4 regions of the Rahnella aquatilis CIP 78.65 genome follow, and region 1 is predicted to be linked to each of the others. Evidence: predicted binding sites of a transcription regulator. Region 1 holds the regulator's gene; each other region holds the start of a gene.
What was found. Region 1 encodes PurR, which represses purine synthesis genes. Its sites were predicted from a motif close to CANGCAAACGTTTGCNTG; they were not measured.

Region 1 (5,896 bases):
GCCCGGTTTTAATTGCAGCTTGTCACAGATCATTTTGAGTTTTGCTTCCTGTGCCTCTTCAAGCGTAGTGGCTTCTTTCCAGTAGCCGCAGGAATATTGCATGTAAGGGTCGAGCATCAGAGTAAATAAATCGTTGCCCAGATCATAATGCTCTTTACCGACAATCCACGCCCGTTTGCGGGATTGCAGATTGGTCAGGCGTGCTGCGGCGACGCGTAACGTATCTTTAAAATGGTGGGGCAGTTTATTTTCCAAACCGGCGCGGATAACGCGCTGGAAAAAGATATCCAGACGGTCACATTCCCACCAACCATCCATATAACTTTCACCGAGGCCCAGAGAACCTTCCTGTAAAACACGCTTAAAGAAGTCAGTGTTTTTTACTTTAAGGTCGAAAGGACGATTACCGTTTACCTGAATACCTGCCATCGCCAGCATTTCACTGGCGATCCGGTACCATTGATTGTCCTGAATGCTTTGATCTTCTATACACGATGAACTCATAGCTTCTCCATCACTTTCTCTTCTGACTTATTAACCTGCCGGGAAAAGCAAAGGCTATTTTTTGCAGGTCTTTATGAGAACAGACGACTAGCGCCTAGCCCGATATTCGACACCAACAGAGGAAATTAAGAAGAACACCTGCGCGCCAGAAGACGTGCAGGAAAATCATCCTTGAAAAAGTAAGAAAAAAATAAGTGTGACACTGTCCGCGCGTCTGACTTAAGTATGTAATAAAAGTTTTGTAAAAATGCTATTTTATTTGGTTTTGTTGAGTATAGGCTCGCTGGCAGGCATTCTCAATAATTAATCACAATGAATGAAAATGCCCGTTAAGTGATTGTTACAACAGGGTATTATCACTATTAATTCGCATGCCGTGTCTGAGCTTCCTGCTCCGGTTGCTGCTCATTGCCTGGCGCAATTTCATCCTGCAAAGAGAGCCAGCGGCCCCAAACTACCAACAATAGTGTAGACAGCATGATCGTGACTGTCGCCATAAGCGGATGCACAATAAATGCGGAAACCAGCAGGCTGGCAAGGAAGCAAAGCCCGAGCTGCAGCGTATTTTGCAACGCTGCAGCCTTGCCTGTATTAGCAGGAAATGGCATTAATGCATTCGCGACAACAATTGGATAGGTTGCTCCATTCACCAAAGCCATCAGACAGAAAGGGATCAGCAGGCTTATCAGCCCGGCATCCGTGAACATGGCGACACAGAACAAAGCCACGATACTGATGCCGTAACCCGCCAGTAACCATGGCAGAATTTTATTGCCGTCCAGCTTGCTGATCAAAACACGGCAACCAAAACCCCCGAGCAGGAAAGCAATAGTCTGCGGAACATAGCTCAGCCCGATGGCACCGGGCGAATAGCCCATGTCGCTAAGGATAAACGGTGAACCCGTCAGCCACGCAAAAAAGCCGGCTGAACAGGCGGCATAAATCATGACATTTCCGCTGTAAACACGCGATTTCAGCAATGTCACAAACCCGGTTTTATCTGCCTTTGCTTGTTTTGCCGGTTTGTTTTCACGCAGAGTCAGCGTCGTCAGCACTAAAATGATGGCAACCGCCGTCAGCAGGGCAAAAATAGCTTCCCAGTCAAAATGATTGAGCACCCACGCACCCAGCAACGGTGCCAGTGCCGGAGAAAGTGCTACTAACGGCATAATGCTGGCGAAGGTTTTTTTAGCTACATCGGCAGAGAAACGGTCAACAACGATTGCCTGCCAGGTGACTGCGGCAGCACAAACCCCCATCGCCTGTAAGAAGCGCAGGGCCAGAAGGGCGCGAACGTTTTCAACCCAGATAACGCCCAGACAGCCGACTGCAAACAATGTCAGGCCAAGAAGCAGGACCGGTTTTCGACCGATCTTGTCCGACAGCGGCCCCCATAACAACTGGCCGAGAGCAAATCCGCCAAGAAAAATGCTCAGACTTGCGCTGATCATCCCCGGACTGGTCATCAGGCTGGTTTGCATGGTGCTGAACGCAGGCAGATACATATCGGTGGCTAAAAAGCCCAGCATGCTCAGTCCCGCAAGATAGAGCATAAATCCAAAGGAGGGTTTCATTATCGTCTCGTTAATTTATTTATTGCAGATGATGTGACGCAGATTACGTACCGGAGGCGGAGTTTAACGCTTTGATAACAGGCTTGTGAAACGCTAATATTTGCACACTGCTATCAAAAATATTGAAGGCTGAATTATGTGGTCAGAATACACCCTTGAAGTGGTTGATGCCGTGGCAAGAACCGGCAGTTTTAGTGCGGCAGCGCAAGACTTGCACCGCGTGCCTTCGGCTATCAGCTATACCGTCCGTCAGCTTGAGCAGTGGCTGGCCGTGCCGTTGTTTGAACGTCGCCACCGGGAGGTAGTGCTGACGCCTGCAGGCAAGGTTTTTGTCGATGAAGCGCGGATTCTGACAAAAAAAATGATAGCCACACGCCGGCAGTGTCAGCAGGTGGCGAACGGCTGGCGCGGCGAATTACGTGTGGCGGTCGACCGGATTGTAAAACCTGCACGAACACGGCGTCTGGTGCTCGATTTTTACCACCATTTTGCGGATACCGAACTCATTATTCACTCGGAAGTGTTTAATGGTGTCTGGGATGCGCTGGTCGACGGGCGTGCAGACGTGGCGATCGGTGCCACGCGCGCGATACCCGTTGGCGGGCGCTTCAGTTTTCGTGACATGGGATTTATGGACTGGCATTGCGTCGTCAGCCCGCAACATCCGCTGGCGCAATTATCCGGCGCACTGAATGATGATCAACTGCGGCCTTATCCGGCACTCTGTCTGGAAGATACTTCCCGGACATTGCCTAAGCGTGATACCTGGACGCTGGATAATCAGCGGCGCCTGGTCGTGCCAGACTGGACCTGCGCGCTGGAGTGCCTGACCGAAGGTTTATGCGTGGGGATGATGCCGGTTCACCGCGTCACGCCGTGGATAGAACAGAAGAAGTTGCAGGTGCTGACGCTGGAAAATAGGTTCCCGGACAGTCCGTGCTGTCTGACGTGGGATCAAAGCAATCCGTCACCCTCACTGGCCTGGTTACTGGACTATATGGGCGAGACAGAAACGATGAATCAGGAATGGCTGCGTGATTAAAAAAAACGCCTGCACAGGCAGGCGTTCGATATCTGTTAACGGCGGTAATCGCGGTACGGACCGTCGGCGACTGAACGTCGCTCGACCAGTTTCGGATGTACCTCGATGGTCTGAGACTCTTCACGTTTACTGACAATTCTGTCCAGCAACATGGTAAAGGCCATTTCACCCAGACGTTCTTTCGGCTGATGCACGGTTGTCAGCGCCGGAGAGAAATAACGGGCATTACGCACATTGTCGTAACCGATCACAGAAATATCCTGAGGAACGCGAAGGCCCAGTTCGTCTGCGGCACAAATGGCGCCCATTGCCATCACATCGCCGCCACAGAAGACGGCAGTGGGGCGATGCTTTTGCATCAGAATTTTATGCATCGCCTGATAGCCCGATTCCGGCTCGAAATCGCCCTGAACCACCCACTCCTCACGAAGCGGAATATTGGCTTCGGTCAGTGCTTTCACAAACCCCTGGAAGCGGCCGCCGCCGGTATTACGTGCAAGTTGTCCCGGGATCACGCCAATATCACGATGACCGCGTTCAATCAGATAACGCCCGGCCATGTAACCGCCTTCGAAAGCATTATCAATAATGCTGTCGGTGAAGTTTTTACGCGCTTCGCCCCAGTCCATGACCACCATGGGAATGGCGCGGTGCTCCTCGAGCATATTAAGCAATTCATCAGGATATTCTGCGCACATCACCAGCAAGCCGTCGACGCGCTTTTGCGCCAGCATCTGCAGATAGGCTTGTTGTTTCTCCAGATTATTATGCGAGTTACATAAAATCAGCGTATAGCCTTTGGAGAAGCAACTGTTTTCCACGGCCTCAATCACTTCGGCAAAATAGGGCGCTTCGCTGGATGTCGCCAGCAGGCCGATCGTTTTAGTGTTATTGACCTTCAGACTCCGGGCGACAGCACTCGGCGAGTAATGTAGCTCTTTGATTGCAAGGAGAACCGCGTCTTTGGTTTCTTCGGCGACGAAACGTGTTTTATTGATGACGTGCGACACGGTTGTAGTGGAAACGCCAGCGCGCTTTGCGACATCTTTAATCGTTGCCATGTAAACAATGACTCCTGAACTCACGTGTTTCAGCACGTTAGCATTATGTTAATCGTTTGCTTGCGTGGATCTCACTGCTGGCTTCTAAAAGGGCAGTCAAATCGTTGGGTGGATTCTTCAGAATGAGGCGTGAAATGCTCTCGGGTGAAATCAACCGGCACACAGGCGTGTTAACCGACAATTTTCTCTTATAATGCAGGAAAGTGGAAGCAAAATTCTCAGGAACGCCTTGTCATTCAACACAAGATTTTAAAGGTTAATTATGAGAAAATGCGTTGGCACACAATGAGTGTGGCTTTAAAAATGCCACAATTTGATCCGAAAGGGGGTTTGATGGACAGCAACCTGAAATTATCGTTGATCACCACGGTATGCGCTTTGCTTATGATTATTGCTTTCAGCTTCACCGCAGTGATGAACTGATTCATTAAGTGATCCGCCATAAAAAAGGGCGATTCCTGTTGCAGGGATCGCCCTTTTCAATTTTACGCACTGACCGTTACCGCTGATACTCTTCCCTGCATAAACGCTTCGTTAAATGCTATTCAATGGCTGATTAGCGAAACTTCAGACTTAACGAATTGTTTATTATCGGATCGTTTTCGGGGTCATTACCCGACGTGCGCCCACATAGTGATCTTGCCAGTAATCATCGCCGAGAGAGGTGATTTTAATGTCTTCGCCTGTTCTCGGAGACTGAATAAACTTGCCGTTACCCACATAAACACCAACATGGTCTGCTGCGCCGCGGTTATTGATTCTGAAGAATACCAGATCACCGCTTTCAAGTTCGCCGCGTTTGACCGGAGCCGCATCGCGCAGGTGATACATTTCATTCGCTGTGCGTGGCATTTTAATGCGGATCAAATCTTTGTAGGCGTAATAGACTAAGCCGCTGCAATCAAAACCGGTATTCGGTGAGGTTCCGCCCCAGCGATACGGTTTTCCTACCTGATGCATCAGTTTGGTCATGGCCGTTTGCTGGGCATGCTGATAGCGTTTTTTATGTGTTGCACTGAGCGTAATCGGTTTGCTGTCTTCTTCGGACTTTTTACCTTTGCGGTGCCGGCCATAGGCTTCTTTTTTACTGGCCCTTTCCGTGCTGTTTTTCGCGAGTGCACGGGTTTTAGCGTGTTTCTCTGTTCTGCTTTCGGCCCGGGTGGTCTTCAGTGTCTTTTCTTTTTTACTCTCGGCCCGGGTCGTTCTGACACTTTTCTCCGTTGTGGTCTTTCGTTTAACCAGTTCGGTGCTTTTTACTTTCTTCTTCGAATTCTTGTCCTGAGTTTTTTGTTCTGTCACTGGCGTGATTTTAGTTTTTTTACTGGTTTTCGCGGCAGCTGTTTTTCGCTTTCGCCGTTCTTCCGGCGCAGCCTGATTAACATGACTTTTACGTTGATCGGCAGAGACACGAGTCTGCGGCGATGCATGAGCCATATTCAGAAACAGTTGGGTAAAGAGCAGCACAAAAAGCGTGAACAGTAAGCGCATAGCTTCGTTACCATGAGTGGTAGGTTAAACATCAGGGATGTCAGAGTATTGCCTAAAAGGACCCGACAAAAAAGCACGAATTGCCTCGATTCTAGATCATATTGTGAGAAAAAGTTAATAGCTTTTTTTATGTCGAAATAAACGCCATTTTTAGTCAAAAAAATAACCATTTTTCAGGGTGTTAATATTTAAGTTAAAGAATGGGATTTTGCAAATCTGACGTGATT
Region 2 (5,896 bases), 2.2 Mb from region 1:
CGTTGATAAAGCGTTGTTGGATCTCTTATCACGGCGTCTGGCGCTGGTGGCAGAAGTCGGGGAAGTCAAAAGCCGTTATGGTTTGCCGATTTATGTGCCTGAACGGGAAGCCGCCATGCTGGCTTCACGTCGTCAGGAAGCGCAGAACCTCGGTGTTCCGCCGGATCTGATTGAAGATGTATTGCGCCGCGTGATGCGTGAGTCCTACTCAAGCGAAAACGATAAAGGCTTTAAAACGCTGCATCCGGCACTGCGCCCGGTAGTGATTATCGGTGGCAACGGGCAGATGGGGCGTTTGTTCACCCGCTTGCTGGAGCTTTCCGGTTATCAGGTGAAAGTGCTGGAGCAGGAAGACTGGCCACAGGCAGAAACGCTGCTGGCGGATGCCGGTATGGTGATTGTCAGCGTGCCGATCCATCTGACCGAAGACGTGATTGCCCGTCTGCCGAAACTGCCTGATGATTGTATTCTGGTGGATCTGGCGTCGGTGAAAAATCGTCCTCTACAGGCGATGCTGGCGGTGCATGAAGGTCCTGTGCTTGGCCTGCATCCGATGTTTGGCCCTGATGTCAGCAGCCTGGCAAAACAGGTTGTGGTGTACTGTGATGGCCGTGAACCTCAGGCCTATCAGTGGTTGCTGGAGCAGTTGCAGGTCTGGGGCGCGCGGTTGCATAAAATCAGCGCCGTCGAACATGACCAGAACATGGCCTTTATTCAGGCGCTGCGCCACTTCGCGACCTTTGCATATGGCCTGCATTTGTCAGAAGAGAATGTACAGATCGAGCAGTTACTGGCGCTGTCTTCGCCAATTTATCGCCTCGAACTGGCGATGGTCGGACGCCTGTTTGCACAGGATCCTCAGCTTTACGCTGACATTATTATGTCGTCAGAAAGCAATCTGGCGCTGATCAAACGTTACTATCAGCGTTTTGGTGATGCCCTTGCTCTGCTGGAAAGCGGTGACAAACAGGCGTTTATCGATAAATTCAGACAGGTTGAGCACTGGTTTGGCGATTATGCGCCGCGGTTCCTGAAAGAAAGTGGTGCGTTACTGCGTCAGGCAAACGACAACCGCAAGTAATTCGATGGGCTGATGAAGAGAAGGGCGTTGCAGTCGTATGCAACGCCCTTTTTGTTTGCGCAATTACAGATCGACGGAGACGACGTTTTCGCTTGGATAACAGCCAAGAACTTTCAGTGAGCGTGTGATTGGCGCCAGATCCTTCAGCGCCTTTTTCATCTCTTCTGAACGCAGGTTGGCCTGCACATCGATGTAAAACATCTCCTCCCACGGATTGCCGTTAATCGGGCGTGATTCCAGTTTGGTCATGATGATGCCCTGATCGCGCAGTACCAGAAGCGCATTCACCAGCGCACCTGCTTGCTGGCCGGTTGCCATAATCAACGTGGTTTTAGCCGGAACCTGATCCGTCACTTCAATGGCTTTGCGCGCCAGAATAATGAAGCGGGTGATATTTTCCTGCTGGTTTGCCAGATTATGTTCAAGCACCTGCAGTTTATATAGCGCGCCACCGGCTTCGCTGCCCAGCGCAGCAACATGAGGAGAATTGGCTGCCGCCACTTTTTCCATCGCCGCGGCAGTACTTTCACAGTATTCAATTTTCCAGTGAGGGAAACGGTTAATGAACTGGCTGCATTGCTGGAACGGTTGCGGATGACTGTAAACCGTCTGAATCTGCGACAAATCGGTGTCGGTTGCCACCAGCACGCAATGGTCGATAGGATTCGTCAGCTCGCCCACAATCGACAGACTGGTATGCTGTAGCAGGTCATATACATCATTGATCGAGCCTGAACTGGTATTTTCAATCGGCAATACCGCGTAATCGGCCTGACCGGTTTCTACCTGAGAAAAGATATCCTGGAATTTCTGACAGCCGCACTCGATGAACTGGTCGAAATGACGGGCGGCAAACTGACGGGCGGCGAGGTGTGAATATGAACCTTTCGGACCGAGGAAAGCGATGCGGGCGGAGTCAGAAGGGGTGTTATTCAGATGTTGTTGCAAAAGCGCCTGTTGCGTGAGAACAGAATCTTCAATGATCAACTGATAAACGCGGGTGATGTAATGCCCGTCCAGCCCCTGCTTTTTCCCCTCCTGAATCAGCGTGTTAATCAATTCTGCTTCGCGTTCTTTATCGCGAATAGGGCGGTGAGAGTGCATTTTGGATTGCGCGACCTCAATTGCCATCGTACGTCGTTCTGCCAGCAGGGCCAGCAGTTTCAGGTCTAATGCGCTGATACGTTCGCGCAGTGCCAGTAATGAATTCTCGGTCATGTCGTTACCCTTTTAGATGTTCTTTCTTTCAGCAAAATGTGTAAAACGCAGGCATAAAAAAAGCCCCCTTTTCAGGAGGCTTTGTTGTTCGTCTTCGCATTTATTCTTTCGCGACGAAACGCCTCCCAATCAGGGGAAGGTAAAAAAGAATGCGAAGAAAAACAGACGGGAATTCATCTATGCGTTGTTTCCATAAGTTTGAGCAGAGTCTTAAAGTAACCGCAGGGTTTTCCTTGTGTCAATAACATTTCCTTCAGGCACAAAAAACGCGCTCCGCGGAGCGCGTGGTTACTGACATGTCGGATAACCCGGTTATTCCTCTTCTTCCTGCACCGGTTCCAGATTGAGTTCTTTAACGCCGGACTCTGCACGGCGGGCCTCACCCTTGTGCTGCGCTTTGTTGAGCTGACGCTCAAGCTTGGTGGTCATTTCGTTAATCGCAGCGTACATGTCATCGTGCGTGGCACTGGCAACCAGTTTTCCGTTTGGTGTACTGATAGTCGCATCGGCGACAAATCCCTGAGGTTCTTTCGACAGGATGATGTGCGGATTAATCAGCTGAGTTTGCCATTTATCCAGTTTTTTCAGACGGCCTTCGATGTGTTCACGAATAGCAGCAGTGATGTCCATTTGTTTACTGGTAATGTTGACTGTCATATAACTTACCTCTCTTCTTTCCGTCTCCGATGAATCCAACATACCAGCCTTTTTTACGAAATGCGTCCCCAGGCTCACGGTTTTTTGTCACTTTTTGTCAACTTTGACGTTTATGTGATGCAAGGTAATTAATGGCCGGAAAGGCCTTGAGACTTCATTCAGGAGCAGGCATGATTGATGGGATCAGTGTGTTATTCTTTCCTGTGTTTCTGCGATTCTCCCCTGAAAAAGAGCCAAAAAAAACGGCAGCCTGAGCTACCGTTTGTCTACGGACATGTGAAATTACGCTGCGCTGTTGGCGGCAATAATTTTCGCGACTTTATCAGCCTGAGTGTTCAGCTGCAGTTCGCGGTAGGCGTTTTCCATCAACGGCAACGCATCATGCGTTGCTTTTGTATCCGGGTAATCTTTCAGCATTTGCTCTACACGGTTAACGACAGCGACGTAAGCACCGCGTTTAGTGTAGTATTGCACCACTGACAGTTCGTATTTCGCCAAACGATCTTTCAGGAACACCAAACGTTTAGTCGCGTCTGTAGCGTACTGGCTGTTTGGATACGTGTGGATCAGCTGGCTGAAATCACGGAATGCTGCACGTGCATGCTGTGGATCACGGTCTGAACGATCAACCCCGAAAAATCCTTGCAGTGCACTGTCATCCAACGCCATATCCGTTAAACCACGCATATACATGACGTAGTCGATATTCGGATGGGTTGGGTTCAGACGCATAAAGCGATCAATAGAAGCCTGAGCCATAGGCAAGTCAGCAGACTTGTAATAGGCATAAATCAGATCTAACTGAACTTGCTGCGAGTAAGGCCCAAACGGGTAGCGGTTATCCAGCGCTTCTAATTGCGCAATAGCGCCTTTAAAGTTACCGTCCTGCAGCTTTTGCTGGGCAGTGGCATAAAGGACGTTAGGCGGGTTATCGGGAACCGTTTCTTTGGAACTGGAGCAACCGACCAGCGCCAGGCTCAACGTGGCTGCTGCCACCAGATATTTCACACGCGTCATGACGTTTTGATTATCCTCAGGTGTTATTCTGGGAGACTGTCCGTTAAGCTCCCGACAAAGACCAGCTACAATAGCACATTATTTTAAACGGCATCGCCGTGAAAACCCAACGTTAACCAAGAAGCTGCATATGGCACAACAAGTACAACTCACCGCAACGGTGGCCGAATCTCAACTCGGTCAACGGTTAGATCAGGCTTTGGCCGAATTGTTCCCTGATTATTCAAGATCTCGCATAAAAGATTGGATCCTTGAAGACAGGGTCACGGTCAATGGCAAAAAAGTGACCAAACCAAAAGAAAAAGTGTTGGGTGGCGAGGCTATCGCAATCGATGCGCAAATTGAAGAAGAAGCGCGTTGGCTGCCACAAGATATCGCTTTAGATATCGTGTATGAAGATACTGATATTTTAGTCATCAATAAACCCCGCGATCTGGTTGTTCATCCGGGCGCAGGGAATCCTGATGGCACGGTACTGAATGCGCTGCTGCATTATTACCCGGCAATTATTGATGTACCGCGCTGCGGCATCGTGCATCGCCTGGATAAAGATACCACCGGTCTGATGGTGATCGCCAAATCGGTGCCCGCACAAACGCACCTGGTGACCGCACTTCAGGCCCGCGAAATTACCCGCGAATATGAAGCAGTGGCGATTGGTACAATGACGGCAGGCGGCACTGTGAATGAGCCGATTGCGCGCCATTCCACCAAGCGTACGCATATGGCGGTTCATCCGACAGGAAAACCGGCGACTACGCATTACCGCATCATGGAGCATTTCCGTGCTCATACGCGTCTGCGCTTGCGTCTGGAGTCAGGTCGCACACACCAGATCCGTGTGCATATGGCGCACATTAACCACCCTCTGTTAGGCGATCAGCTTTATGGCGGCCGTCCGCGTCTGCCGAAAGGCGCCTCAGAATCGTTCATTAATATGCTGCGCGGGTTCGATCGTCAGGCTCTTCACGCTACTATGCTGCGCCTTTATCATCCGGTCACTGGTATTCAGATGGAATGGCATGCGCCAATTCCTCAGGATATGGTTGATCTGATTAATGCGCTCAAAGCAGATACTGAAGAGTTCAAGGATCAGATGAACTGGTAATGAGCGCCCTTATCCAGCCTCAGTGGCCGCAACCGGCATCGGTGCGGTCATGTGCAACAACCCGTGAAGGAGGCGTCAGTTTGCCTCCTTACGGGGCGCTCAACCTCGGCAGCCATGTCGGGGATTCTCCTGAAGATGTCGCTGCGAACCGCCAGCGTTTAATCGAACTTGGCGGTCTGCCTGCTGCGCCACACTGGCTGGAGCAGGTGCATGGCACCGATGTTATTCGTTTAACGACCGAAACGCCCCCTGTCTCCTCACTGATTGCTGATGCGGCGTATACCCGCGAATCAGGCGTTGTGTGTGCAGCAATGACGGCGGACTGCTTGCCGGTGCTGTTCTGCAGCAGGAATGGCGATGAAGTGGCAGCAGCCCACGCCGGCTGGCGTGGTTTGTGTGCGGGTGTGTTAGAAAACACAGTGGCCTGTTTTGAAGCGACGCCTGCAGACGTGATGGCGTGGATGGGACCTGCGATTGGCCCTTCTCATTTTGAAGTTGGCGGTGAAGTACGTGAAGCTTTTATGGCTGTGGACTCTGCCGCATCAGCCGCTTTTACACCTGCAGGGTCCAAATTTATGGCCGACATTTATCAACTTGCACGGTTTCGCTTGCAAGCTGCGGGCATCACCGCTATCTACGGCGGTGAATATTGCACCGTGACAAACAGCAACAAATTTTACTCTTACCGGCGCGACGGAATTACCGGACGGCTGGCAAGTTTAATTTGGCTGATATAACCTATTGAATCAAGACGATCCATCGCGCATAACCGCTGTCCTCAGAATATACTGCCAAGATAACCTTGAAAACGTGAG
Region 3 (5,896 bases), 540 kb from region 1:
ACGCGCGCCGAGAAATGCCGTCATCCACTGCCAGTCATACGGGGGCTGATAGGTCAGAAACAGAGTTGTCACAGGATGATCCTTATAAAAAAGCCTCCCGGAAGGAGGCTATATGTCTCGCATCTCCAAAATAACTGGAGTTGCAGCAAGGCGGCAAGTGAACGAATCCCGGGGAGCTGACATAAGTCAGTGACCCGGGTTTGCGAACGCAGCCAACGCGGCTGCGGCTTCAGGTATGAAGGAGATTATTTTCTACGCCAGGTGGTGCCTGCCGGTCCGTCTTCTAACACGATACCCATTTCATTGAGGCGATCGCGCGCTTTATCCGCCATGCCCCAGTCTTTGCTGGCGCGGGCATCGTTACGCTGTTTAATCAACGCTTCGATTTCAGCCACTTCGTCATCGTTATCCGCCTGAGCTCCGGATTTCAGGAACTGCTCCGGATCCTGCTCCAGCAGGCCAAGCACGCCTGCCAGTTGCCGCAGTTCCGCCGCCAGACCGTTGGCCGCAGACAGGTCTTCCGTTTTCAGACGGTTGATGTCACGTGCCATATCGAACAGCACGGAATAGGCTTCCGGCGTGTTGAAATCATCGTCCATGGCCGCACGGAAGCGCGTAACAAAAGCCTCACCACCGGCTGGCGTTGCAGCGGCGTCAGTGCCGCGCAGTGCGGTGTACAGACGCTCCATCGAGGTACGCGCCAGTTTCAGGTTTTCTTCGCTGTAGTTTAGCTGGCTGCGATAGTGACCCGACATCAGGAAGTAACGCACGCTTTCCGCATCATAATATTTCAGCACATCGCGCACGGTGAAGAAGTTATCCAGTGATTTGGACATCTTTTCGCGGTCGATCATCACCATGCCGGAGTGCATCCAGGTATTCACATACGGGCCGTCATGGGCACAGCTTGACTGCGCAATTTCGTTCTCGTGGTGCGGGAACATCAGGTCAGAACCGCCGCCGTGAATGTCGAAATGCGCACCGAGCTGTTTGCAGTTCATCGCGGAACATTCGATATGCCAGCCCGGGCGGCCTTTGCCCCACGGAGATGTCCAGCTCGGTTCGCCCGGCTTGGACATTTTCCACAGTACGAAATCCATCGGATTGCGTTTCACGTTGGCTTCGACTTCGACGCGCGCCCCCGCCTGTAACTGATCCAGATCCTGACGGGACAACAGTCCGTAATCCGGATCACTTTCCACCCAGAACATCACATCGCCGTTCGACGCGACATAGGCGTGGTCACGGTCAATCAGCGTCTGCACGATATCGATAATTTCGTGAATGTGCTGCGTGGCGCGCGGTTCAGAGTCAGGTGGCAGAATGTTCAGTGCAGCAAAATCAGCGTGCATTTCGCCAATCATACGGTCGGTCAGCGCCATAAACGTTTCGCCATTTTCAGCGGCACGTTTAATGATTTTGTCGTCGATATCGGTGATGTTACGCACATATTTCAGGTCATAACCCAGGTAGCGCAGGTAACGGGATACCACGTCGAAAGACACAAAAGTGCGACCGTGGCCGATATGACACAGATCGTAAACAGTGATCCCACACACGTACATCCCGACTTTACCGGCATGAATTGGCTTGAATTCCTCTTTTTGGCGACTCAGGGTATTAAAAATCTTCAGCATCAGGCTATTCCGTGTGTTGGGCGTAGAAAATGACGTTGGCGCGTTTAAGCGACACTACCGCGTATAATATAACGAAAATGATTTCACCGAAACGGCATAAGGCCGCCGGACGGGCTTTAGTCATCACAAAGCCGCTGCTGACGGCAACTTTTGAGTTATGGTATAAGAAAAGGCTATAGTAGCCGCTCTTACTAAGAGCACACATCAACATTAGCAGGATGATAATTATGGTCACTTTCCACACCAACCACGGCGACATCGTCATTAAAACTTTCGCTGACAAAGCGCCAGCTACGGTTGAAAACTTCCTGAACTATTGCCGTAAAGGCTTCTACGACAACACAATTTTCCACCGTGTGATTAACGGTTTCATGATCCAGGGCGGCGGTTTTGAGCCAGGCATGAACCAGAAAAACACCGATGCGCCTATCAATAACGAAGCAGACAACGGCCTGAAAAACACCAAAGGCACGCTGGCGATGGCACGTACCAACGATCCGCACTCTGCCACGGCACAGTTCTTCATCAACGTCACTGACAACGATTTCCTGAACCACAGCGGCAAAAACGCACAAGGTTGGGGTTACTGCGTATTCGCAGAAGTGGTTGAAGGTCAGGACGTGGTTGACGCGATCAAAGCGGTGAAAACCGGTCGCAGCGGCATGCACCAGGACGTTCCAAAAGAAGATGTTGTGATCAAAAGCGTCACAGTCAGCGAATAATCAACGTCGGGATGACCACGTTTTTTATCGCAGATATCCATCTTTGCGCACAGGAACCGGCAATCACTGCCGGTTTTCTGCGTTTTCTGCGTGAAGATGCGCCGCAGGCCGACGCCCTGTACATCCTCGGCGACCTGTTCGAAGCCTGGATTGGCGACGACGATCCGCAACCGCTTCACGCCGATATCTCCGCCGCACTCAATCAGTTACACCAGCAGGGCGTGCCCTGCTTTTTCATTCATGGCAACCGCGATTTTCTGCTCGGCAGACGCTTCGCCCGCGACAGCCTGATGACACTGCTGCCGGAGAAAAAAGTGCTCGAGTTGTACGGACGCCGCGTGATGATCCTGCACGGTGACACGCTGTGCACCGACGATGTCGCGTATCAGAACTTCCGAAAAAAAGTCCACAACCCGCTGATCCAGAAACTTTTCCTGATGCTGCCGCTGAAATGGCGACTGGCGATTGCCGCCAGAATGCGCGCCAACAGCAAGGCATCAAATCAGGGTAAATCACTGGAAATTATGGATGTGAACCCGCAGGCGGTGGTCAGCGAAATGCAGATGGCAGGCGTCGAGTGGATGATCCATGGTCATACCCATCGCCCGGCCATTCACGAGGTACCGCTGGGAAATAAAACCGGCCACCGCGTCGTACTCGGCGCGTGGCACGAGGAAGGCTCGATGGTGAAAGTCACCGCCGATAACGTCGAGCTGATCAGATTCCCGTTTTGAGTCACCTCAAAATATGACTGGTACGCCTGAATGGAAGCGGAATTGCTCGTCCGGCGTGAGTATCAGTTCCGCTTCAATTCTGCCAAACTCTTCTACCCGCTCGCTGATATCTGTCCCGGCGTATTGCTCTGCCAGTGCCAGATAATCGGCGAAATGCCGTGATTCTGAACGCAGCAGTGAGGTATAAAAGCGCGACAAGGTTTCATCAAGATGTGGCGCAATTTTGGCAAAGCGCTCGCAGGAACGCGCTTCGATGTATGCCCCGATAATCAGCCGGTCAACCAGAATATTCAGATCATCATGATGACGGGTATGTTTGATCATCCCGCTGGCATAGCGCGACGGTGAAAGCTGGGTATAAGTAATATTGCGTTTTTGCATGATTTCCACCACCTGCTCAAAGTGGTGAAGCTCTTCCCGTGCCAGACGCGCCGCGCAAAACAGCAACTCGGTGCGCTCAAGGTATTTGGTCATCAGGCTCATCGCCGTGGCCGCCGCCTTCTTTTCACAATTGGCGTGGTCGATCAGCATTACCGTCTGATTTTCCAGCGCCACATCCACCCACAGAGCGGGTGTTTCACAGTGAAGAAAATCATAAATCGGTGCCAGTAAAGCCTGGGTCATAAATCAGTTTCCGGTGAGGTTTGTCATAAACAGAATGGCTCGGATTATACAAATCTGCTGCAAACTTCTCATCAAAAATGCGCCGTTTCCCGGCGACGCAACCGTTTTCCTCCCTCGCGGAGCGTGCTATCATTTGCGCCCTCGCAGTTTCTATTTCCGAATCACAGGAGCTTTACAGACATGTCATCCAACGTTACCCCGGCAAAAATCGCCATCGTTATGGGGTCTAAAAGTGACTGGGCGACCATGCAGTTCGCCGCCGACGTCCTCACAACGCTGAATATTCCTTTCCATGTCGATATCGTCTCCGCTCACCGTACGCCGGACAAATTGTTCACTTTCGCAGAGCAGGCTTCCGCTAACGGTTTTGATGTGATCATCGCCGGTGCCGGTGGTGCAGCGCATTTACCGGGCATGCTGGCAGCGAAAACGCTGGTGCCGGTGCTGGGTGTGCCGGTGCAAAGTGCTGCACTGAGCGGCATCGACAGCCTGTATTCCATCGTGCAAATGCCGCGTGGCATTCCGGTCGGTACGCTGGCGATCGGTAAAGCGGGTGCCGCCAACGCCGCGTTGCTGGCGGCGCAGATTCTGGCGCTGCACGATGCTGAGATTGCCAAAAACCTGGCCGCGTGGCGCACCGCACAAACTGACGAAGTGCTGAATAACCCCGATCCGCGGGAGGAAGCATGAAGCCGGTTTGCGTACTCGGAAACGGCCAGTTAGGCCGGATGCTGCGCCAGGCCGGTGAACCGCTGGGCATCGCCGTGTATCCCGTCGGCCTTGATGCCGAACCGGAAGCCGTGCCGTATCAGCAAAGCGTTATCACGGCTGAAATCGAGCGCTGGCCGGAAACGGCGCTGACCCGTGAACTGGCGACGCACAATGCGTTCGTTAACCGCGATATTTTCCCGCGTCTGGCTGACCGCCTGACGCAAAAACAATTGCTCGACCAGCTCGGTCTGGCGACCGCGCCGTGGCAGTTACTGGCTGATGTCGCCGAATGGCCGCAGGTTTTCTCACAGGTCGGCGAACTGGCGATTGTTAAACGCCGCGTCGGCGGCTACGACGGCCGTGGTCAGTGGCGTCTGCGTTCCGGGGAAGAAAATACCCTGCCACAGGATTGCTATGGCGAATGCATCGTTGAACAGGGCATCAATTTTTCCGGCGAAGTTTCGCTGGTCGGCGCGCGGGGTCACGATGGCAAAACGGTCTTTTATCCGCTGACCCACAACCTGCATCAGGACGGCATTTTGCGCACCAGCGTTGCGCTGCCACAACCGGATACTGCCCTGCAACAGCAGGCTGAAAGCATGCTGTCGGCAATCATGAACGAACTGAAGTATGTCGGCGTGATGGCGATGGAATGTTTCGTGGTCAGCGAAGGTTTGCTCATCAATGAGCTGGCACCGCGTGTGCACAACAGCGGTCACTGGACGCAAAACGGCGCATCCTACAGCCAGTTTGAAATGCATCTGCGCGCCATTCTCGGTCTGCCGTTGCCGAAACCGGTGGTGAGCACACCGTCAGTGATGGTGAATCTGATTGGCACGGATGTGTCAGAAAAATGGCTGAGCCTGCCGCTGGTCAATCTGCACTGGTATGAGAAAGATGTGCGTCCCGGCCGTAAAGTCGGGCACCTGAATCTCAACGACGCCAGCGCCAGCCTGCTGAAAGACAACCTCAACGCACTGGTCCCGATGCTGCCGGAAGAATACGCCAGCGGCATTGAATGGGCAGTTGAAAAGCTTTGATTTGATCGGCTCCCTCCCCTGCGAAGGGGAGGGTTGGGGTGTGAACTGAACCCCTAAACTTGGACACCAGGTTAGTGCAGGGGGAGGCGTTTAGAAACTACGAGTCGTATTGCCGGAACAGCGCCCGCCCCCGTAGCAACCGCACACCCAGCCAGCCCCCGCAAACCGACAGCAGCACCGCGCTGACCACCGGTACCGCAATCCACATCAGATAATTCGGTTCCCATGGGAAATCGAAAACCTGGCGTTGCAGCAACCATAACGCGGCTTCCGCACCGATGGCGGCGGCGACTCCTGCCACCAGCCCGAGCACGGCAAATTCACACCACAATGTCCGGTGCAGCATTTTTTTGCTGGCCCCCAGCGTGCGGTACACAATCAGCTCCTGACGGCGCTGGCGCATACCGACCTGAATCTGCGCCAGCAAC
Region 4 (5,896 bases), 1.9 Mb from region 1:
GCGAGAGCCGCCGATCAGTTCGGATCACCGGCAACTTACGTTGATACTCTGCGTGGTGTTCCGCGTCCAGCCGGTGCCGATAAAATGACCGGCTGGCAGGTGTATGACGGCTATTGCGCCAGTTGTCATCAGCCCGACGGGCGGGGCAGTAAGGACGGTGGTTTGCCGTCGCTGATAAATAACACCGCGCTGGGACATCTGAACAGCGACAATCTGGTGATGGCGATCCTGCATGGCGTGCAGCGTGGGCCGGAAAGCAAAGATGTCGCGATGCCGGCGTTTGAGCATTTGCTGTCAGATACGCAGGTTGCCACACTGAGCAATCAGTTGTTGCAGCAGTTTGGTAACGATCAGGCGAAAGTGACGCCGGAGAGGGTGAAGGAATTACGCGCAGGCGGCACGCCTTCGCCGCTGCTGGAACTGGCGCACTGGGGAATGGGCATTGCCGGGCTGGTGATTATTCTGCTGATTTTGCTGTTCCTGGTGCGACGTCGCCGCCGTCATTAATCCATACTGATGCGGCAAATAAAAAAGGCTGACACTCTGTGTCAGCCTTTTTCTTTTCGTGCAGGGATTAAATCACTTTATGCGGGCCGAAGCATTCGTAATGAATGTTCGCTTCGCTGATGTTCATCGCCAGCAGTTGTTTTGCCGCAAACTGCATAAAGCCAACCGGGCCGCACAAATAGAAATGCATCGCCGGATCGCTCAGCTGATCGCTGACTTTGCTCAGATCCATCAGCCCTTCATACTGAAAATGTTCACCGGGTAAATCGTTCGTCTGTGGCTGGTTATACCAGACATGGCTTTCCAGTTGCGGCAGACGACCCTGCGCGCTTGTCACTTCACCGGCAAACGCATGCACCGCGCCGTTTTCTGCTGCGTGCAGCCACTGAACCGGGGCATGGTGTCCGTGCTCTGCCAGTGTATTAAGCATGCCTAACATCGGCGTCTGACCGACACCGGCGGAAATCAGCGCCACCGGCGTGGTATCGCTGATATCCATAAAGAAATCACCGTGCGGGGCGGCCAGATGAATGATGTCGCCCGGCTGCGCAAAATTATGCAGGAAGCTGGACACCGCGCCCTGACCTTCGCGTTTTACCGCGATGCGGTAGGTTTTGCCGTTCGGTGCCTGTGTCAGGGAATACTGACGAATTTCCTGATTTTCCAGCGAGGCGTCACGGATATACACCGCCAGATATTGTCCCGGCCGGAAGTCAGCCACCGGTTTGCCATCGACAGGTTCCAGCAGGAAAGAGGTGATAAGCTCACTCTGCGGCTGTTTTTCGGCGATGCGGAATTCGCGTGTACCACGCCAGCCACCGGTTTTTTCTGCACTGTCCTGATAAATTTCGGCTTCGCGGTTAATAAATACATTTGCCAGCACACCATAGGCTTTGCCCCACGCATCCAGCACTTCCTGACCCGGACTGAACATTTCATCCAGCGTTGCCAGCAGGTGAGCGCCGACAATATTGTATTGCTCAGGCTGGATGGTGAAGCTGGTGTGTTTTTGCGCGATGCGTTCCACTGCAGGCAGCAGCGCCGCCAGATTTTCAATATTAGCGGCGTAAGCGCAGATGGCATCAAACAGCGCCTGACGCTGATCGCCGTTGCGCTGGTTGCTCATATTGAAGATGTCCTTCAGCTCGGGATTATGCGCAAACATGCGGTCATAGAAATGTGCGGTCAGCTTCGGGCCGGTGGCAGCGAGCAATGGAATGGTGGATTTAACGGTGGCGATAGTGGCTGAATCAAGCATGGTGAACTCCGTGTCTGTGATGATTATATTTAAACATGTATTTTAAATGCATCTTATATAAACCCACAAATTCTGTAAACACCCCCTAAAGGGGTAAGGGCTTTTCCGGTAGAGTGCTGAGTCACAAAGCTGAAATTTGTACATGATCAGGTGAATAAATATCTCTTGATCATGGACAGAGGTTCGCAGATCAAAGCCTTGCTGTATCTGGAGCCAATCGTTTGCCTAAAAACCTCAAGCTGACCCTATCCGAAGGCCGCTTAAACATTTACACTGTGGCGCAGAACCCGGAAGGGGCGTTTATTTTTAGTTTGTTGAGTCAGGAGATGCGGATGTTAAAGCGTGAAATGAACATTGCCGATTATGATGCTGAGCTGTGGGCAGCAATGGAAAAAGAAGTTGTTCGTCAGGAAGAACATATCGAGCTGATTGCGTCAGAAAACTATACCAGCCCGCGTGTCATGCAGGCTCAGGGTTCGCAACTGACCAACAAATATGCCGAAGGCTATCCGGGCAAACGTTATTATGGTGGTTGTGAGTACGTCGACATCGTTGAACAACTGGCTATCGACCGTGCAAAAGAATTGTTCGGTGCCGATTTCGCCAACGTTCAGCCACACTCCGGCTCACAGGCCAACTTTGCGGTATACACCGCGCTGCTGCAACCGGGCGACACCATTTTGGGGATGAACCTTGGACATGGCGGTCACCTGACTCACGGTTCACCGGTTAACCTGTCCGGTAAACTGTATAACGTGGTGCCTTATGGTATCGACGAAAGCGGCGACATTGATTACGAAGACGTGAAACGTCAGGCCGAAACGCATAAACCGAAAATGATCATCGGTGGTTTCTCCGCATTCTCCGGTATTGTTGACTGGGCAAAAATGCGTGAAATCGCCGACAGCGTGGGTGCTTACTTCTTCGTTGACATGGCACACGTTGCCGGTCTGATTGCTGCGGGCGTTTACCCGAACCCGGTTCCGCATGCACACATCGTGACCACCACCACGCACAAAACCCTGGCTGGCCCACGCGGCGGTCTGATTCTGGCGAAAGGCGGTGACGAAGAATTCTACAAAAAACTGAACTCTGCCGTCTTCCCGGGTGGTCAGGGCGGCCCGCTGATGCACGTGATTGCCGGTAAAGCGGTAGCACTGAAAGAAGCGATGGAACCTGAGTTCAAAATTTACCAGCAGCAGGTGGCTAAAAACGCACAGGCTATGGTGGCGGTGGTTCTGGAACGCGGCTACAAAGTGGTTTCCGGCGGCACGCACAATCACCTGTTCCTGATGGATCTGGTGGATAAAAACCTGACCGGTAAAGAAGCCGATGCCGCTCTGGGGCGCGCTAACATCACCGTGAACAAAAACAGCGTTCCTAACGATCCTAAGAGCCCGTTTGTGACGTCCGGTGTGCGTATCGGTACTCCGGCCGTGACTCGTCGCGGCTTCAAAGAAGCTGAAGCACGTGAACTGGCTGGCTGGATCTGTGACGTGCTGGACAACGTGAACGACGAAGCGACCATCGAACGCGTTAAACAGAAAGTTCTCGACATCTGTGCACGCTTCCCGGTTTACGCGTAATATTTGCGAAGCCGTTCAGCTGCTAAAACCCGCTCCGGCGGGTTTTTTTATGGGCATGTATCAGAATTTGTGAGCTGGCAGACATTACTGGAGTAAGAAAGCGTCTGCGGATTGCTAGCGATTGTGAGCTTTGTCAATGTATTGGCCTCACACCGGAGGATTTATGGAATTGCGTTCCACGCGCTGGCTTGCACTCAGTTATTTCACCTATTTTTTCAGTTACGGTATTTTTCTTCCTTTCTGGGGCTTATGGCTAAAAGGCGAGGGCATCTCCTCCGAAAGCATCGGCCTGCTGCTCGGCGCGGGTCTGGTCGCCCGTTTTCTCGGCACGTTAATCATTTCGCCATCCATTAAAGATCCTTCTTATCTCATTACCGGCCTGCGTATTCTGGCGCTGCTCACGCTGGCGTTTGCCGTTGGCTTCTGGTTTGGCAACGGCTGGGCGTGGCTGATGATCAACATTGCTGGTTTCAGTCTGTTTTTTGGTCCGCTGGTGCCGCTGACTGATGCGCTGGCGGGTACGCTGCAACGCCAGATCAATATGGATTACGGCAAGGTGCGGGTCTGGGGTTCCATTGCGTTTGTGATCGGTTCCGCAGTGACCGGCAAACTGGTTGAGGTGTATGGTCATAACGCGATTCTCTATACGCTGACCGCAGGCGTAGCGGCAATGCTGCTCGGGATGTTATTGCGCCCGAGCGTGAAACCGGCGGGGGAGCCGCGGTCAAGCGGTGCGCCGGGTATTTCGTGGAAAGCATTGCTCGGCGAAAAACCGGTCTGGCGCTTTTTGCTGTGCGTCACGCTGTTGCAGGGCGCGCATGCGGCGTATTACGGTTTCAGCGCGATTTACTGGCAGGATGTCGGCTATTCCTCAACGACCATTGGTTATCTATGGTCGCTGGGCGTAGTGGCGGAAGTGCTGGTGTTTACTTTCAGCCATCAGTTGTTCCGGCGCTGGTCGGCGCGGGATCTCCTGTTGCTGTCGGCGTTCTGCGGGGTGGTCCGCTGGGGACTGATGGGGGCGTTTACCGCGCTGCCGTGGCTGATTGTGATACAGATTTTGCACTGCGGCACGTTTACGGTTTGCCATCTGGCAGGCATGCGGTTCATCGCCGCACGGCCACGCGATCAGGTGATCCGTCTGCAATCGGTCTATTCCGCGCTGGCGATGGGCGGCGGCGTGGCGGTGATGACCATGGTGTCCGGTTTCCTGTTCGAACATCTGCATGCCGGATTGTTCTGGGTGATGGCGCTGCTGGCGGTGCCGGCGATTTTCCTTCGCCCGGCGGTTACGCCGTCAGCGCCAGAGGTTTCCGCCCGCTAGGGGGCTTCGAGCAGCGAGCGGATACGTTTTCGCTGCTCTTTTGCCAGCGGCAATTGTGTGTGGATCACCAGCGGGTCGGCGTCGGTGCTGCGGGTGGCGTAAGGCGTGACAATCATCGCCACGCCGCTCGGGGCACCGAATTTATAGAAATCCGCCAGAGTCTGATACTTGATGTTCAGCGGCAGCAGCGTGGCTTCGCGGATCTGCTGTTCAACGGCCTCTTCCAGCTCTGGATTATCATGGGTCAGCAGCAGGATCTGTTTTTCCTGCAAGGCATTACCCTGCATCAGCCATGCGCCGAAAGTGATCGCCACCAGCCCGATTTCATCTTCTGAAAGCGTAATGAGATATTCGTGTTCAAAACCCCGTAACGCCTCGCGGGTGGTTCGCACCAGACGCGGATACATGCGGTTAACTTCATCCTGCATCAGATTGTCGATGCCAATACCGAAATGACAGCGTTCAATTGCCGGGCCAAGATGGGCGAAAAGCTGGCCGACCAGCCCTTCATAGCTGCTGAACTTCATCCCGGCGATGTCCTGAAAACGCGCCACCATGTTCTCAATTTCTAACAACAGCCGCTGATCTTCCGTCGAACCGGAACTCTGGTAACTGTGGATTTTCAGCATCCGTAACATCAGGGTGAAAAACTCACACTCGCAGTCATCCAGCAGGCCGTTGCTCAGTTCCTGTAGCTGGATAAACAGCTCACGGGCCGCCGGATATTCGGGCTTTTCGCGCAGCCAGCGGCGCTGTTGTTCGGTGAAACGCAGACCGGTCGCGCCGTTGTTTTGCCACAGACAATATTGCAGACAAATCAGCATCAGCTGGCGGTCATGCCCGCTGAGCGGTTTGGGTAACAGCGCACCGGAATCTTCCAGCACCATGCCGAGAATGTCGGTGCGCAATGCCGCCTTCGGGCAGGTCTGGCCTTCGAAAGCGATATGCAGCCACGGGATAAAATGGCGGGAAACAAAGTCCGGCGAAATGCGCAACGTCCGGCGCAATCCCTGAAATAAACACAGCCGCTGTGCCAGCGCATCGCCCTGAATGCGGCATTCTTTTTCGCTGTATTGCAGCACATCAAGCTGATGGATCCGCTGAATTTCGCAGGTCACTTCCGCCAGATCTTCCCACGTCGTGCCTAATCCGACGCCGTTAATTTCGCTGATGATCTCCAGCTGAACCGCCGTCAGCGGCGCGTACAGCATCAGCAACACG

Region 2: the regulator PurR is predicted to act here: its motif matches at 3,026-3,043, upstream of raiA (ribosome-associated translation inhibitor RaiA).
Region 3: the regulator PurR is predicted to act here: its motif matches at 3,812-3,829, upstream of purE (5-(carboxyamino)imidazole ribonucleotide mutase).
Region 4: the regulator PurR is predicted to act here: its motif matches at 1,976-1,993, upstream of glyA (serine hydroxymethyltransferase).

What each region holds. Positions count from the first base shown of each region.
Region 1 covers NC_016818.1:3,028,751-3,034,646, reverse strand. The annotation lists gene cfa (cyclopropane fatty acyl phospholipid synthase) at 1-504, opposite strand, end outside; gene punC (purine nucleoside transporter PunC) at 867-2,078, opposite strand; gene punR (DNA-binding transcriptional activator PunR) at 2,215-3,120, shown strand; gene purR (HTH-type transcriptional repressor PurR) at 3,156-4,181, opposite strand; gene cydH (cytochrome bd-I oxidase subunit CydH) at 4,452-4,604, shown strand; gene RAHAQ2_RS13590 (C40 family peptidase) at 4,770-5,669, opposite strand.
Region 2 covers NC_016818.1:799,882-805,777, forward strand. The annotation lists gene tyrA (bifunctional chorismate mutase/prephenate dehydrogenase) at 1-1,081, shown strand, start outside; gene pheA (bifunctional chorismate mutase/prephenate dehydratase) at 1,145-2,299, opposite strand; Phe leader region at 2,353-2,477, opposite strand; gene raiA (ribosome-associated translation inhibitor RaiA) at 2,612-2,956, opposite strand; gene bamD (outer membrane protein assembly factor BamD) at 3,239-3,973, opposite strand; gene rluD (23S rRNA pseudouridine(1911/1915/1917) synthase RluD) at 4,104-5,081, shown strand; gene yfiH (purine nucleoside phosphorylase YfiH) at 5,081-5,818, shown strand.
Region 3 covers NC_016818.1:3,567,851-3,573,746, forward strand. The annotation lists gene alkA (DNA-3-methyladenine glycosylase 2) at 1-72, opposite strand, end outside; gene cysS (cysteine--tRNA ligase) at 246-1,637, opposite strand; gene ppiB (peptidylprolyl isomerase B) at 1,865-2,359, shown strand; gene lpxH (UDP-2,3-diacylglucosamine diphosphatase) at 2,371-3,093, shown strand; gene RAHAQ2_RS16235 (MiaE family protein) at 3,100-3,717, opposite strand; gene purE (5-(carboxyamino)imidazole ribonucleotide mutase) at 3,898-4,407, shown strand; gene purK (5-(carboxyamino)imidazole ribonucleotide synthase) at 4,404-5,468, shown strand; gene ybbP (putative ABC transporter permease subunit YbbP) at 5,566-5,896, opposite strand, start outside.
Region 4 covers NC_016818.1:1,133,702-1,139,597, forward strand. The annotation lists gene RAHAQ2_RS05250 (c-type cytochrome) at 1-507, shown strand, start outside; gene hmpA (NO-inducible flavohemoprotein) at 575-1,765, opposite strand; gene glyA (serine hydroxymethyltransferase) at 2,098-3,351, shown strand; gene RAHAQ2_RS05265 (3-phenylpropionate MFS transporter) at 3,515-4,675, shown strand; gene csiE (stationary phase inducible protein CsiE) at 4,672-5,896, opposite strand, start outside.